DNA from 3 places in the Paenarthrobacter sp. NPDC091669 genome. Region 3 is predicted to be linked to each of the others. Evidence: predicted binding sites of a transcription regulator. Region 3 holds the regulator's gene; each other region holds the start of a gene.

Region 1 (4,094 bases), on a different contig from region 3:
GAACGTGACCGGGGCTCCAGTAAAACAGGCTGCTAGTGGCTGTGGCCTGCGTGTGCGTCTTCTTCCTCAGCCGGCTTCTCGGCAACCAGGGTCTCGGTGGTGAGAACCAGGGCAGCGATGGAAGCGGCGTTGCGGAGAGCCGAACGGGTGACCTTGACGGGGTCGATCACGCCAGCGGCGATCAGGTCCTCGTACTCGCCGGACTTGGCGTTGAAGCCGTGGTTGGCTTCGAGCTCGGAGACCTTGGCAACAACAACGAAACCGTCGAAGCCGGCGTTCTGGGCGATCCAGCGCAGCGGCTGAACCAGGGCGCGGCGGACGATGCCTACAGCAGCAGCTGCGTCACCTTCCAGTGCCTTGACGGCCGGGGACTCGTCCAGTGCCTTGAGGGCGTGGATGAGAGCGGAACCGCCACCGGAAACGATGCCTTCTTCGAGGGCTGCACGCGTAGAGGAAACAGCGTCCTCGATGCGGTGCTTCTTTTCCTTCAGCTCAACCTCGGTGGCTGCGCCAACCTTGATCACGCCGATGCCGCCGGCCAGCTTGGCCAGGCGTTCCTGCAGCTTTTCCTTGTCCCAGTCGGAGTCCGTCCGGGTGAGCTCAGCGCGCAGCTGTGCAACGCGGTCAGCCACATCCTCAGCCGTGCCGGCGCCGTCAACGATGGTGGTGTTGTCCTTGGTCACCGTGATGCGGCGTGCGGTACCGAGTACCTCGAGGCCAACGGTGTCCAGGCTCAGGCCGAGGTCCGGGGAAACAACCTGGGCGCCCGTGAGCGTGGCGATGTCCTGGAGCATGGCCTTGCGGCGGTCGCCGAAGCCCGGAGCCTTGACGGCAACAACGTTGAGCGTGCCGCGGATGCGGTTGACGATCAGCGTCGAGAGGGCTTCGCCTTCGATGTCCTCAGCAATGATGAAGAGCGGCTTGTTGGCCTGCAGGGCCTTCTCCAACAGCGGCAGGAAGTCCTGCAGCGAGGAGATCTTGCCCTGGTTGATCAGGATGAGGGCGTCCTCGAGGACGGCTTCCTGGCGCTCTGCGTCGGTGACGAAGTACGGGGACAGGTAGCCCTTGTCGAACTGCATGCCCTCGGTGAGGACCAGCTCGGTCTGCGTGGTGGAGGACTCTTCAATGGTGATGACACCGTCCTTGCCAACCTTGCCGAACGCTTCGGCGAGGAGCTCGCCGACTTCGTCGCTCTGCGCGGAGATGGCAGCGACGCTGGCAACCTGGGTGCCTTCAACTTCGCGGGCGTTCTCCAGGAGGCGGGCTGCGACGGCTTCAACGGAAACCTCGATGCCACGCTTGATCTCGCCCGGAGCGGCGCCGGCGGCAACGTTGCGCAGGCCTTCCTTGACCAGGGCCTGTGCAAGCACGGTGGCCGTGGTGGTGCCGTCGCCTGCGACGTCGTTGGTCTTGGTGGCTACTTCTTTGGCCAGCTGTGCGCCAAGGTTCTCGTAGGGGTCGTCAAGCTCAACTTCACGCGCGATGGTGACACCATCATTGGTGATCGTGGGAGCGCCCCACTTCTTGTCCAGCACGACGTTGCGGCCGCGCGGGCCAAGCGTCACCTTGACAGTGTTGGCGAGCTTGTCGATACCGGCCTCAAGAGACCGGCGGGCAGCATCGTTAAAAGCAAGCTGCTTTGCCATGGTTGTGTCCTTTCAAGACAGAAAACCCGCACCGCTGACGGTCGGAAATGATTTCCAACGCGACGGCGGTGCGGGGCTCCGGGAAGTTACTTTACGACGATCGCAAGGACGTCGCGGGCGGACAGAACGAGGTACTCGTTGCCGCCGGTCTTGACTTCGGTTCCACCGTACTTGGAGTAGATGACGACGTCGCCAACAGCTACGTCAACCGGTACGCGGTTGCCGTTGTCATCGAAACGGCCGGGGCCGATTGCAACAACTTCGCCTTCCTGCGGCTTTTCCTGTGCGGAGTCCGGAATAACCAGGCCGGAAGCCGTGGTCTGCTCTGCTTCGAGCGGGCGAACAACAATACGATCCTCAAGAGGCTTAATCGAGACCGACACTCGGACTCTCCTTTTCATGAGCTGATTCATGGACTAAGAACTGGGGTGCCGGAGCGTACATCCGCCGTCGCGGTGCCGGAAGACGCTTGGCATTTATTAGCACCCTCCGGGGGAGAGTGCTAACTAGACTCTATGTAAATCGTTAGCACTCGGTCAAGGTGAGTGCCAGCATTTCGTCATGGGTGAACGTGGGTCACCGTCCCGTGAGGTCATCGAGGTCGTAGTCCTGGCCGTCGTCATCCTCGTCCAGCGGGGCATTGCCGCGGTTCCGGTACAGGAGCACAGCGGCCGCAACAGCAACGACGGCGGAAATCACCAGGGTGATAATCCCACCGGTGCGGGCGCCGCTGTAGAGCTCGCGGATGTCCCGCGCTTCGTCGGTGGCGTCGTTGACGCTTTTCCCGGCGACGGAATAGGTGGCGGCATTAAACGAATCCAACGCGAAGATAATGATCAGCAGACCGAGGCAGACCACCGCGATCACGGCCCCCGCTATGAGGGCGGGTCGCGCGAACTTCATCATGGTGGAGGGGTGCGGGGCTGCGGTGTCTTCCATGAAAACAACCCTATCCGGCTGATTCGCCCGTCACGTTGTCAAGTGTCGCGCCGTTAGGCTTGATTCCATGCCTCACGCACCGCAGGAACAGATCGCACCCTTGCTGACCACTGAAGGATGGGAACTCCTGGCATCCTTGGGGCCCTACCGCGAGGCCGACGCTTTCAGCACCAACGCGGATCTCCGCAAAGCCGGCCACTCCGCCGAATTGGTGGCTGCAGTCCTGACGCAATCACGGCTCCGCACCCGGGCCGAGGCCAAGTTCGGCGAGTTCGCCCGGCAGATGTTGTTCACCCAGGCAGGCTTGGAGCAGGCCACACGGTTGAACGTCGCAGCCCGGCACGCCGAACGCTTCGCCAAGGCCGGCATCTCCCATGTGGCCGACCTCGGATGTGGCCTCGGCGCCGATTCCATGGCCATGGCGTCCATGGACATCTCAGTGACAGCCGTTGAGATGGACGAAACCACTGCCGCCTGTGCCACCATCAACCTCATTCCGTTCCCGCACGCCACCGTGGTGCACACCGATGCCACGTCCGTGGAGCTGGACGGGATCGACGGCGTGTGGCTGGACCCTGCACGCCGCACGACGTCTACGTCGGGGACCAAGCGGATTTGGGACCCTGAGGCTTTCTCTCCGCCCTTGTCCTTCGTCGAGAAGCTGGCAGCAACCGGACGTGCCATCGGCGTCAAAATGGGGCCCGGCATCCCCCATGACTCCGTGCCCTCCGGCTGTGAGGCCCAGTGGGTCTCGGTGGGCGGGGACGTCACCGAAGTGACGCTGTGGTTCAACGCCGTAGCCCGCCCCGGCGTGCGCCGCGCGGCCTTGGTCATCGGCAGCCAGGGCGCGGCTGAAATCACCAGCGGCGAGGACTTCGACGCCGGTCCGGCAGCCGCCGTCGGGCCTGTTGAAGGTTTCTTGTACGAACCCGACGGCGCAGTGATCCGTGCGGGCCTTGTGGCCGACATCGCCGAAAGGCTGGGCGGGCATCTGGTGGACGAGCACATCGCCTACATCTGCGCGCCGGAACTGCACGACACGCCTTTTGCCCGCGCCTACAAGGTGCTTGAGGTGATGCCTTACAACGTCAAGGCCCTCAAGGCCTGGGTGAAAAGCAATGGCATCACCGTGCTGGACATCAAGAAGCGCGGCACGGCAGTGACTCCCGAAGAGCTGCGCAAGCAATTGCTTCCCGCCAAACCCACAAAGGGCAAGGATGCAAAAACAGCCACTCTGGTCCTCACAAGGATCGGCGAGGAAAGAGTGGCTGTTGTGGTGGAGCCGGTGTCGGCCTAGCACGTCAGCGGCGGGAGAACTCCGAGGCTTCGCGGACCTGCCCGGCACTGGGGCGCACACCCGTATAGAGCACGAACTGTTCTTCGGCTTGGATGGCGATGACCTCGGCGCCGGTGATGACCTTCTTGCCGGAAGTTCTTGCGGCGGTGATGAGCGGCGTCTCCGAAGGCAGGGCTACGACGTCGAACACCACCTGTGCAGCAGCAATGGTG
Region 2 (4,094 bases), on a different contig from region 3:
CTTGCCGCGATGCGAGCCAGCATTTCCGGCGGTGACGCTGAGGACCCGGTTCAGCAGCAGGACACCTTGATCCGTCCAGGCGCTGAGGTCGCCATGGACCCGGGGAGGCAGGCCGAGGTCGTCATGGAGTTCGCGGTAGATGTTGGCGAGGCTGCGTGGGATGGGTCGCGTTCGCTTCGAAACGGCAAAGGAAAGCCCGACGGCGTGTCCCGGCGTGGGGTACGGATCCTGACCAAGAATCAATACTTTGACATCGGCCAGTGGTTGCTGGAAAGCGCGGAGAAGGTGGCCGGCTGAAGGAAGGACGTGGGCCCCGTTCTCGGCCTGAGCCGCCACGAAAGCCAGGGTGCTCCTGAGCTGCCCTTCTACGGGCCGCAGGGCGTCAGCCCAGTCGGGGGCCATCAGTTCTTCCAGCGGCCGGTCAGGGAGCTCGGCAAAACCCGTCTGTTCCGGGTCGGCCGGCTCAAGGTCAAAGAGTGCATCCTCGCCATTCACCACGCCATTGTCTCCCGCGCAATCCCGGACCGGCGAATGACAGCCTTGTTATTCGCCCGTAACATGGGGGTAGGACATTTTCCCCCAACACGCGTCGAAGGAGTGTGCCGTGGCAGAACCAGCACCGGAACCGATGGCGCCGCAGTCAACAGGGTTTGCCCTCGCAGACCTTGCGGCGGGGATCCGCAGTGACTCTCCGCTCAGTGAACGGGACCAGCAGATGCTGGCCCTGGAACGGCAGTGGTGGAAGTACTCAGGGGCCAAGGAACAGGCCATCCGTGAGCTGTTCGATCTCTCGGCAACACACTACTACCAGATCCTCAACGCGCTGATAGATACAGAAGACGCGTTGGCCCACGATCCCATGCTCGTCAAGAGATTGCGTAGACTACGTACGTCCCGCCAGCGTGCGCGGACGGCACGTCGCTTGGGGTCCGACGCGTAAATCGCCAGGCTGATCTGTCAGCAGCAACCAGCAAGGACAACGCTTCACCATGACCAAATATGCCAAGGACGAATTCGACCAGGTCCCGCAGAACACCTCCCGGCAGGGCGTTCACCGGGACGCCCAGGAAACCACGCGTCCCACGTTGTGGCCGGTCCTGACAGTTGGGGCTGTGGCTCTGGTTCTGGGGTTGGTGGCCTTCCTGGTCCTTCCGAACCTCGGCGTGGTGGCTCCCAATGCCGCACCCAGCGTCTCGACGCCGGCGCCGCAGCAGACTGATGCGACCCCTTCGGCTACACCGGGCGAATCCAGCAGCGCCCCCTCTGCTTCCAGCGAGCCGACCCCGTCCGACAGTCCTTCGGCAACCTCGTCCTCCGCTCCCGTGGACAAGGCCACGCCGGTGGCGGTCTACAACGGCGCGGGCACCGCTGGTTTGGCCGGCCGCGTGGCAGGTTTGGTGGAAGCCGACGGTTGGACGCTGAGCACGGTTGGCAACTGGGGTGGCATGCCGCAGCAGACATCCGTGATCTTCTACAACGTCCCTGAGCAGAAGGCCAACGCCGAAGCCTTGGGCGCGTTGCTGGGCATTCAGACCATCCTGGAATCGCCCGAAGTCCAGCAGCCGTTGGTGGTTGTTGCAGGACCTGGCTACCAGTAACCCTGCGACCCTCCCGGGGGACCTGAAGCCCCAACTCGGTTAAGCCTCAATAACAAAAGTGATGCCCCGGCCCTCCATGGGAGCGCCGGTGGAGTGACTGTGGTTACAGTGGATTGATTCCGGTACGGAGATCCCGGCAACCGGTCTTGGCTACTGCGAAAGTGTGGGCATCATGGCATTGGGAACCGTCAAATGGTTCAACGCCGAAAAGGGCTACGGATTCATCACTGTGGATGAATCGGGTGACGACGTTTTTGTGCACTGGTCCGCCATTCAAATGGACGGCTTCCGGGCCCTTGAAGAGGGCCAGCGTGTTGAGTTTGAACTGGGCGAGGGGCAAAAAGGTCCGCAAGCCGAAGGTGTGCGCGTCGCATAGCTCCTTGCAGGGTTTCGTTCCATCTCCGTCAGCCCTCGGCTGAAAGCCCTTTGTTTATAGAGCAAAGTGGCATCTCTGCTTGCACTCTCCCCGGTCGAGTGCTAATTATTGATTTAGCACTCCTATGGTTCGACTGCTAAGTCCAGCCCGGCTTACCCCGGCGGTGGGCGGCGGACGTTCCAGCGGAGGATCAAGAAACACCTTGGTGGGGTGAGGTCCGGAGCGCGGGGCATACAGAGGCCGCGAGCGAAAGACCGTCCGTCGCGGGCACCCCATCTGACAGGTACCTTCTTAACGACTGTCCCGAAAGGACTACCGCCGTTATGGCCAAGATCATTGCATTTGATGAAGAGGCACGCCGCGGCCTCGAGCGGGGCCTGAACATCCTCGCAGACGCCGTCAAGGTCACCCTCGGCCCGCGTGGACGCAACGTCGTCCTCGAAAAGAAGTGGGGCGCCCCCACGATCACCAACGATGGCGTTTCCATCGCCAAGGAGATCGAACTGGACGACCCCTACGAGAAGATCGGTGCAGAACTGGTCAAGGAAGTTGCCAAGAAGACGGATGACGTCGCTGGCGACGGTACTACCACTGCAACCGTCCTCGCCCAGGCACTGGTGAAGGAAGGCCTGCGCAACGTTGCCGCCGGCGCCGACCCGCTGTCCCTCAAGCGCGGCATCGAGAAGGCTGTTGAGGCAGTCATCAGCGAACTGCTGGCCTCCGCCAAGGAGATCGAAACCAAGGAAGAGATCGCAGCTACGGCTTCCATCTCCGCCGGTGACCCGGAAATCGGCAGCCTCATCGCCGAAGCCCTGGACAAGGTGGGCAAGGAAGGCGTCATCACGGTCGAGGAATCCAACACCTTCGGCCTGGAGCTTGAGCTCACCGAGGGCATGCGCTTCGACAAGGGCTACATCTCCGCTTACTTCGTCACCGACGCTGAGCGCCAGGAAACGGTCCTCGAAGACCCGTACATCCTGATCGTCAACTCCAAGATCTCCAACGTGAAGGAACTCGTCACGGTTCTGGAGAAGGTCATGCAGTCCAACAAGCCGCTGCTGATCATCGCCGAAGACATCGAGGGCGAGGCCCTGGCCACCCTGATCGTCAACAAGATCCGTGGCACCTTCAAGTCTGTTGCCGTCAAGGCTCCGGGCTTCGGTGACCGCCGCAAGGCGCAGCTGGCCGACATCGCCATCCTCACCGGTGGTCAGGTCATCTCCGAAGAAGTTGGCCTCAAGCTCGAAAACGCCGGTCTGGAACTCCTCGGCACCGCCCGCAAGGTTGTTGTCACCAAGGACGAGACCACCATCGTTGAAGGTGCCGGCGACGCCGAGCAGATCGCGGGCCGTGTGGCCCAGATCCGCGCCGAGATCGAGAACTCCGACTCCGACTACGACCGCGAGAAGCTGCAGGAACGCCTGGCCAAGCTGGCCGGCGGCGTTGCAGTCATCAAGGCCGGTGCCGCAACCGAAGTTGAGCTCAAGGAACGCAAGCACCGCATTGAGGACGCAGTCCGCAACGCCAAGGCTGCTGTTGAAGAAGGCATCGTTGCCGGTGGTGGCGTAGCCCTCATCCAGGCCGGCGCCAAGGCATTCGCCAACCTCACCCTCCAAGGTGACGAGGCAACGGGTGCCAACATCGTCAAGGTTGCCATCGACGCTCCGCTGAAGCAGATCGCCTTCAACGCCGGCCTCGAGCCCGGCGTTGTGGTGGACAAGGTTCGCGGTCTGCCTTCCGGCCACGGCCTGAACGCTGCCACGGGCGTCTACGAAGACCTCCTGGCTGCCGGCGTGAACGACCCCGTAAAGGTCACCCGCTCGGCTCTCCAGAACGCTGCTTCCATCGCTGGTCTGTTCCTGACCACCGAGGCTGTAGTGGCCGACAAGCCTGAGAAGAACGCTCCGGCTGCCGGCGGCGACGACATGGGCGGCATGGGCGGCTTCTAAGCCCCTCACGCTCTAGCAATACAGCGCCCAAGCATCACGCTTTAGAGCAAACGACGGCGGTCCCCACCTGGTGGGGGCCGCCGTTTTGCTATTGGTTGGTGGCCTACCACGGATTCAGTGTCGGTGGGGTCTGGCAGGATTAACGTCATGACGATTATTGCTGCCGCCGAT
Region 3 (4,094 bases):
TCAGCGGTCTCGTGGGGCCACCCGAAGGCGGTCAGAATCCCGGTCTTCCAGTCGGTGCCGCGGGGTACGGACGGCCAGGCCTCTATTCCCAGGACTTTGGGCCTGATGGCCTGCCATACATCGATGTAGGGGTGGCCGACAATCAGGACGTTTCCCGCGGCTCCAGGCACAGTCATGGCGTCAGCTGCGATGCGGGACTCCTTGGAGCCGGCCACAAGGTGGTCCACCAGGATGCCGAGGCGTCGGCCGGGTCCGGGGTCAAAGGCGGAGATAGCCGACTTGAGGTCATCGACTCCGTGCAGGGGCTCCACCACAATGCCCTCGACGCGGAGATCGTCGCCCCACACTTTCTCGACGAGTTCGGCGTCGTGTTTTCCCTCCACCCAAATGCGGCTGGCTTTGGCCACCTGTGCGCGTTGTCCTTGAACCTTCACGGAACCCGAGGCGGTGCGCCCGGCCTGAACGGGCGGCGTCGTTTGGCGGGGGACCGGGGGCATCAAGCGGATGGGCTGCCCCTCGAGCAGGAAGCCAAATCCGAGTTGGAACGACTTTGTCTTCCCCCGCCTGTCCTCAAGGGACACAATGTGCATGCCGCCGGTTTTCTCGACACGGGTGACTTCGCCCACCCAGCCTGATTGGACGTCTTCGAGGACCATCCCGCGTTGGACGGCAACCTCCGGCAGTTGCCGTTTGGCAGGAGCTGACAGATCCTGCGGACCCCACGTGTCGAAAGCCAAGGAGTTCCTACCTTTTGTGCTGGGTTGAATGGTGCAGTGTTGATTTGCGCTGGGTTGGGACGGGAAAGTTCAATGCTAGCAACGGGGTGGCTCATACTAGACTGGTTAGCACTTGGGCATGTTGAGTGCTAAGTGGACCCGGTCCCAGAGACCACGGCAGTCGTCAGGAGGTGGAGCAATGAGTGAGCCACGCAAGTTGGAAGTGCTGCGTGCCATCGTTGAAGATTACGTGCATTCACGGGAACCTGTCGGATCGAAGGCCCTTGTTGAACGGCACCATCTTGGTGTTTCAAGCGCCACCATCCGAAATGACATGGCCGTTCTGGAAGAAGAAGGCCTCATTGCAGCGCCCCACACCAGTGCCGGTCGCATCCCCACCGACAAGGGCTACCGCCTGTTCGTTGATCGCATCTCCCAGGTCAAGCCCCTTTCGGCCGCCGAGCGGAGGGCCATCCACTCGCTGCTTGAAGGCCCCGATGATGTAGACGACATCCTGGAGCGCACCGTCAGGCTCCTGTCCCAACTGACCAACCAGGTCGCCGTCGTGCAGTACCCGCACTCCAACCGCGCCTTGGTACGGCATGTTGAGTTCGTCCTGTTGGCCCCACAACAGGTGTTGGTGGTGCTGATTGCCGATACCGGCAGCGTCAGCCAGAAGGTCATCGACGCCGGTTCGGACGTGGGCGACGACGCTTTGATGCGGTTGAGATCCCGCTTCCTGGGCAGCATCGCGGGGACGCAACTGGCTCTGTTGCCGCAGGTGCTTCCGTCGGTGATTGCCCTGTGTCCGCCCGAGCTTCGGGGACTGGCCCAAACGTTGGCCAACGGCCTGCAGTCCTTGAGCGACAACAGCCGCGAAGAACGCATCCTGATGGCCGGTACGGCCAACCTCGCCAGGTCCAACGTGGACTTCCCGTTGAGCATTGGTCCGGTGCTGGAAGCCCTTGAGGAACAAGTTGTCATGCTTCGGTTGTTGTCAGACATGGGGGACGACCCCCGCGGCGTCACCGTGAGTATCGGCCGGGAGAATCCCTATGACGGATTGGCCGAGGCTTCCGTGGTTGCCACTGGATACGGCTCCGGCGCAAAGGTGGGGATCCTGGGCCCGACCCGCATGGATTATCCGACCACCATGGCCGCAGTCCGGGCCGTGGCCCGTTACCTTTCACGCATTCTCGGCGGCTGAACGCCGTCACGAAGAAACATCCGCAGTACAACAAGGAAGAGATACCGACTTTGAGCAGCCACTATGACGTTTTGGGAGTCTCGCCGGAAGCCACCGGGGAAGAGATCAAAAAGGCGTACCGCAAGTTGGCGCGGAAACTCCACCCGGACGTAAACCCAGGTGAGGATGTCGCGGAGCAGTTTAAGGCCGTGACCCATGCTTATGAGGTGCTGTCCGATCCCCAGAAGCGCCGCGTCTACGATGCCACCGGAAATGAGAATGGAACGGACAACGGGTTTGGCGGCGGATATTCCGGCCAGGGCTTCGCGTTCCAGGACATCTTCGACACCTTCTTTGGTGGTGGCGGCGGTCACGGCGGGCCTGCCTCCCGTGTCCGACGCGGCCAGGACGCACTCATCAGCGTCCGCATTGACTTGAAGGACGCCGTTTTCGGCGTCAACAAAAAGCTCGAAGTGGACACTGCAGTGACCTGCCCCACCTGTGACGGCAGCTGCTGCCGTCCGGGAACCCACCCGGAACGTTGTGACATCTGTGGCGGCAGCGGCCAGGTCCAGCGCGCTGTCCGGTCCATTCTCGGCCAGGTCATGACCGCTGCCCCCTGCGGTTCCTGCGAGGGCTTCGGCACGGTCATCAAGGACCCCTGCAATGAGTGCAACGGCCAAGGCCGCATCCGCAGCCGCCGTTCCCTGACCATCAAGGTTCCTGCCGGCGTCGCCACCGGTACGCGCATCCAGTTGTCCGGGCAAGGCGAAGCAGGACCCGCAGGCGGCCCGTCGGGCGACCTCTACGTGGAAATCCGCGTCAACAACGATTCCATGTTCATCCGCGAAGGCGACGACCTCCACGCCACCCTCAGCGTGCCCATGACGGCCGCGGCGCTGGGTACGGAGCTGCAGTTGGATACTTTCGACGGCGCACAGGACATTGATGTGAAGGCCGGAACCCAGTCAGGCGAGATCGTTACCCTGCGGGGCCTGGGCGTCACGCACCTGCGTGGCTATGGCCGTGGCGACCTCAAGGTACACCTCCACGTTGAAACGCCGAGTAAGTTGGATCTTGCGCAGGAAGAATTGCTGCAGCAGCTCGCCAAGCTTCGCGGGGAGCAGTTCACCGAAGGAAAGCTCGTGGCCAGCGGCGGAATGTTCGCCAAGCTTCGGGACAAGCTCGGTAACCTGTAGCGGTGAGCAACCCCGTTTTCTTCACCCCGGCCGGCAGCCTTGGCGACGTCAGCCCTGGCAGTACGTTCGTGCTGGAAGGTCCGGAGGCCCGGCACGCGGTTACGGTCAAGCGACTTGGAGTGGGAGAGCCCGTTGACATAGCCGATGGTGCCGGCATGCGGTTGACCGGCACGGTCGCCGGGGCCGGCCCCACCGGCCTTACGGTCACGGCGTCCGACGTGGTCTTGGAAGAGCAGCCGGACGTCCGGCTGGTGCTGGTCCAGGCCCTGGCCAAGGGGGACCGCGACGAACTTGCCATCGAAACGGCCACGGAACTTGGAATTGATGCTGTGCTTCCGTGGCAGTCAGAGCGTTCGATTGTTCGATGGAAGGGCGATCGCGCCTCGAAAGCCCATGCGAAGTGGGAGTCCGTGGTCACCGCCGCCGCCAAGCAGGCCCGGCGGGCATGGATTCCCCAGGTTCGGACCATGGTGGACACCGGGTCCCTGGCGAAAGCCGTATCCCAAGCTGACCTTGCCATCATCCTGCATGAAGACGCGAAGAATCCCCTGCGGACCGTCCTTGAAGAATTTGCGGCAACCAATGCCACCGCTCCGCGCGAGGTTCTGTTGATTGTGGGCCCCGAAGGCGGGATCTCGCCGCGCGAAGTAACGCGACTCAGTGATGCCGGTGCTGTGACGGCACTGTTGGGGCACCATGTCTTGCGGTCGTCGACGGCGGGGCCGGCCGCCGTCGTTCTTGCGAGCGACATCCTGGGGCGCTGGTAGCCGGGCAGTCAGCGGCCCTGGGCCTCACCGGCCCCGGGGAATTAGCCGACCCTGAACAGCTATCCGACCCTGAACAGCCGGGTATCGGTGCTCGTCGCGATGGTGTTTCCGGCGTTGTCCACTTGGGAGACACGTACCTCGTACTGACCGGCTTTCAACGTGGCGCCAAACGTGAACAGGCCATACTGTCCGGGTTCGCCGGTGGCTTGCGTTTGGCCCGTGAGAA

Evidence for each region. The regulator HrcA, encoded in region 3, represses chaperone genes, less so after heat shock. The targets are predictions, from matches to a motif close to TTNGCACTCGNNNNNNNCGAGTGCNAA.
Region 1: groES (co-chaperone GroES) is a predicted target of HrcA. The motif match lies at 2,172-2,198, and genes of this name have one in related genera.
Region 2: groL (chaperonin GroEL) is a predicted target of HrcA. The motif match lies at 2,088-2,114, and genes of this name have one in related genera.

The regions. Positions count from the first base shown of each region.
Region 1 covers NZ_JBIVTK010000002.1:448,581-452,674, reverse strand. The annotation lists gene groL (chaperonin GroEL) at 33-1,646, opposite strand; gene groES (co-chaperone GroES) at 1,733-2,029, opposite strand; gene ACIQLI_RS05050 (hypothetical protein) at 2,223-2,585, opposite strand; gene ACIQLI_RS05045 (SAM-dependent methyltransferase) at 2,653-3,882, shown strand; gene ACIQLI_RS05040 (shikimate 5-dehydrogenase) at 3,887-4,094, opposite strand, start outside.
Region 2 covers NZ_JBIVTK010000009.1:138,179-142,272, reverse strand. The annotation lists gene ACIQLI_RS16155 (uracil-DNA glycosylase) at 1-498, opposite strand, end outside; gene ACIQLI_RS16150 (DUF3263 domain-containing protein) at 605-940, shown strand; gene ACIQLI_RS16145 (LytR C-terminal domain-containing protein) at 990-1,598, shown strand; gene ACIQLI_RS16140 (cold-shock protein) at 1,771-1,974, shown strand; gene groL (chaperonin GroEL) at 2,298-3,923, shown strand; gene ACIQLI_RS16130 (RNase H family protein) at 4,071-4,094, shown strand, end outside.
Region 3 covers NZ_JBIVTK010000004.1:250,395-254,488, reverse strand. The annotation lists gene ACIQLI_RS08815 (DUF3097 domain-containing protein) at 1-737, opposite strand, end outside; gene hrcA (heat-inducible transcriptional repressor HrcA) at 916-1,923, shown strand; gene dnaJ (molecular chaperone DnaJ) at 1,974-3,101, shown strand; gene ACIQLI_RS08800 (16S rRNA (uracil(1498)-N(3))-methyltransferase) at 3,104-3,868, shown strand; gene ACIQLI_RS08795 (GerMN domain-containing protein) at 3,928-4,094, opposite strand, start outside.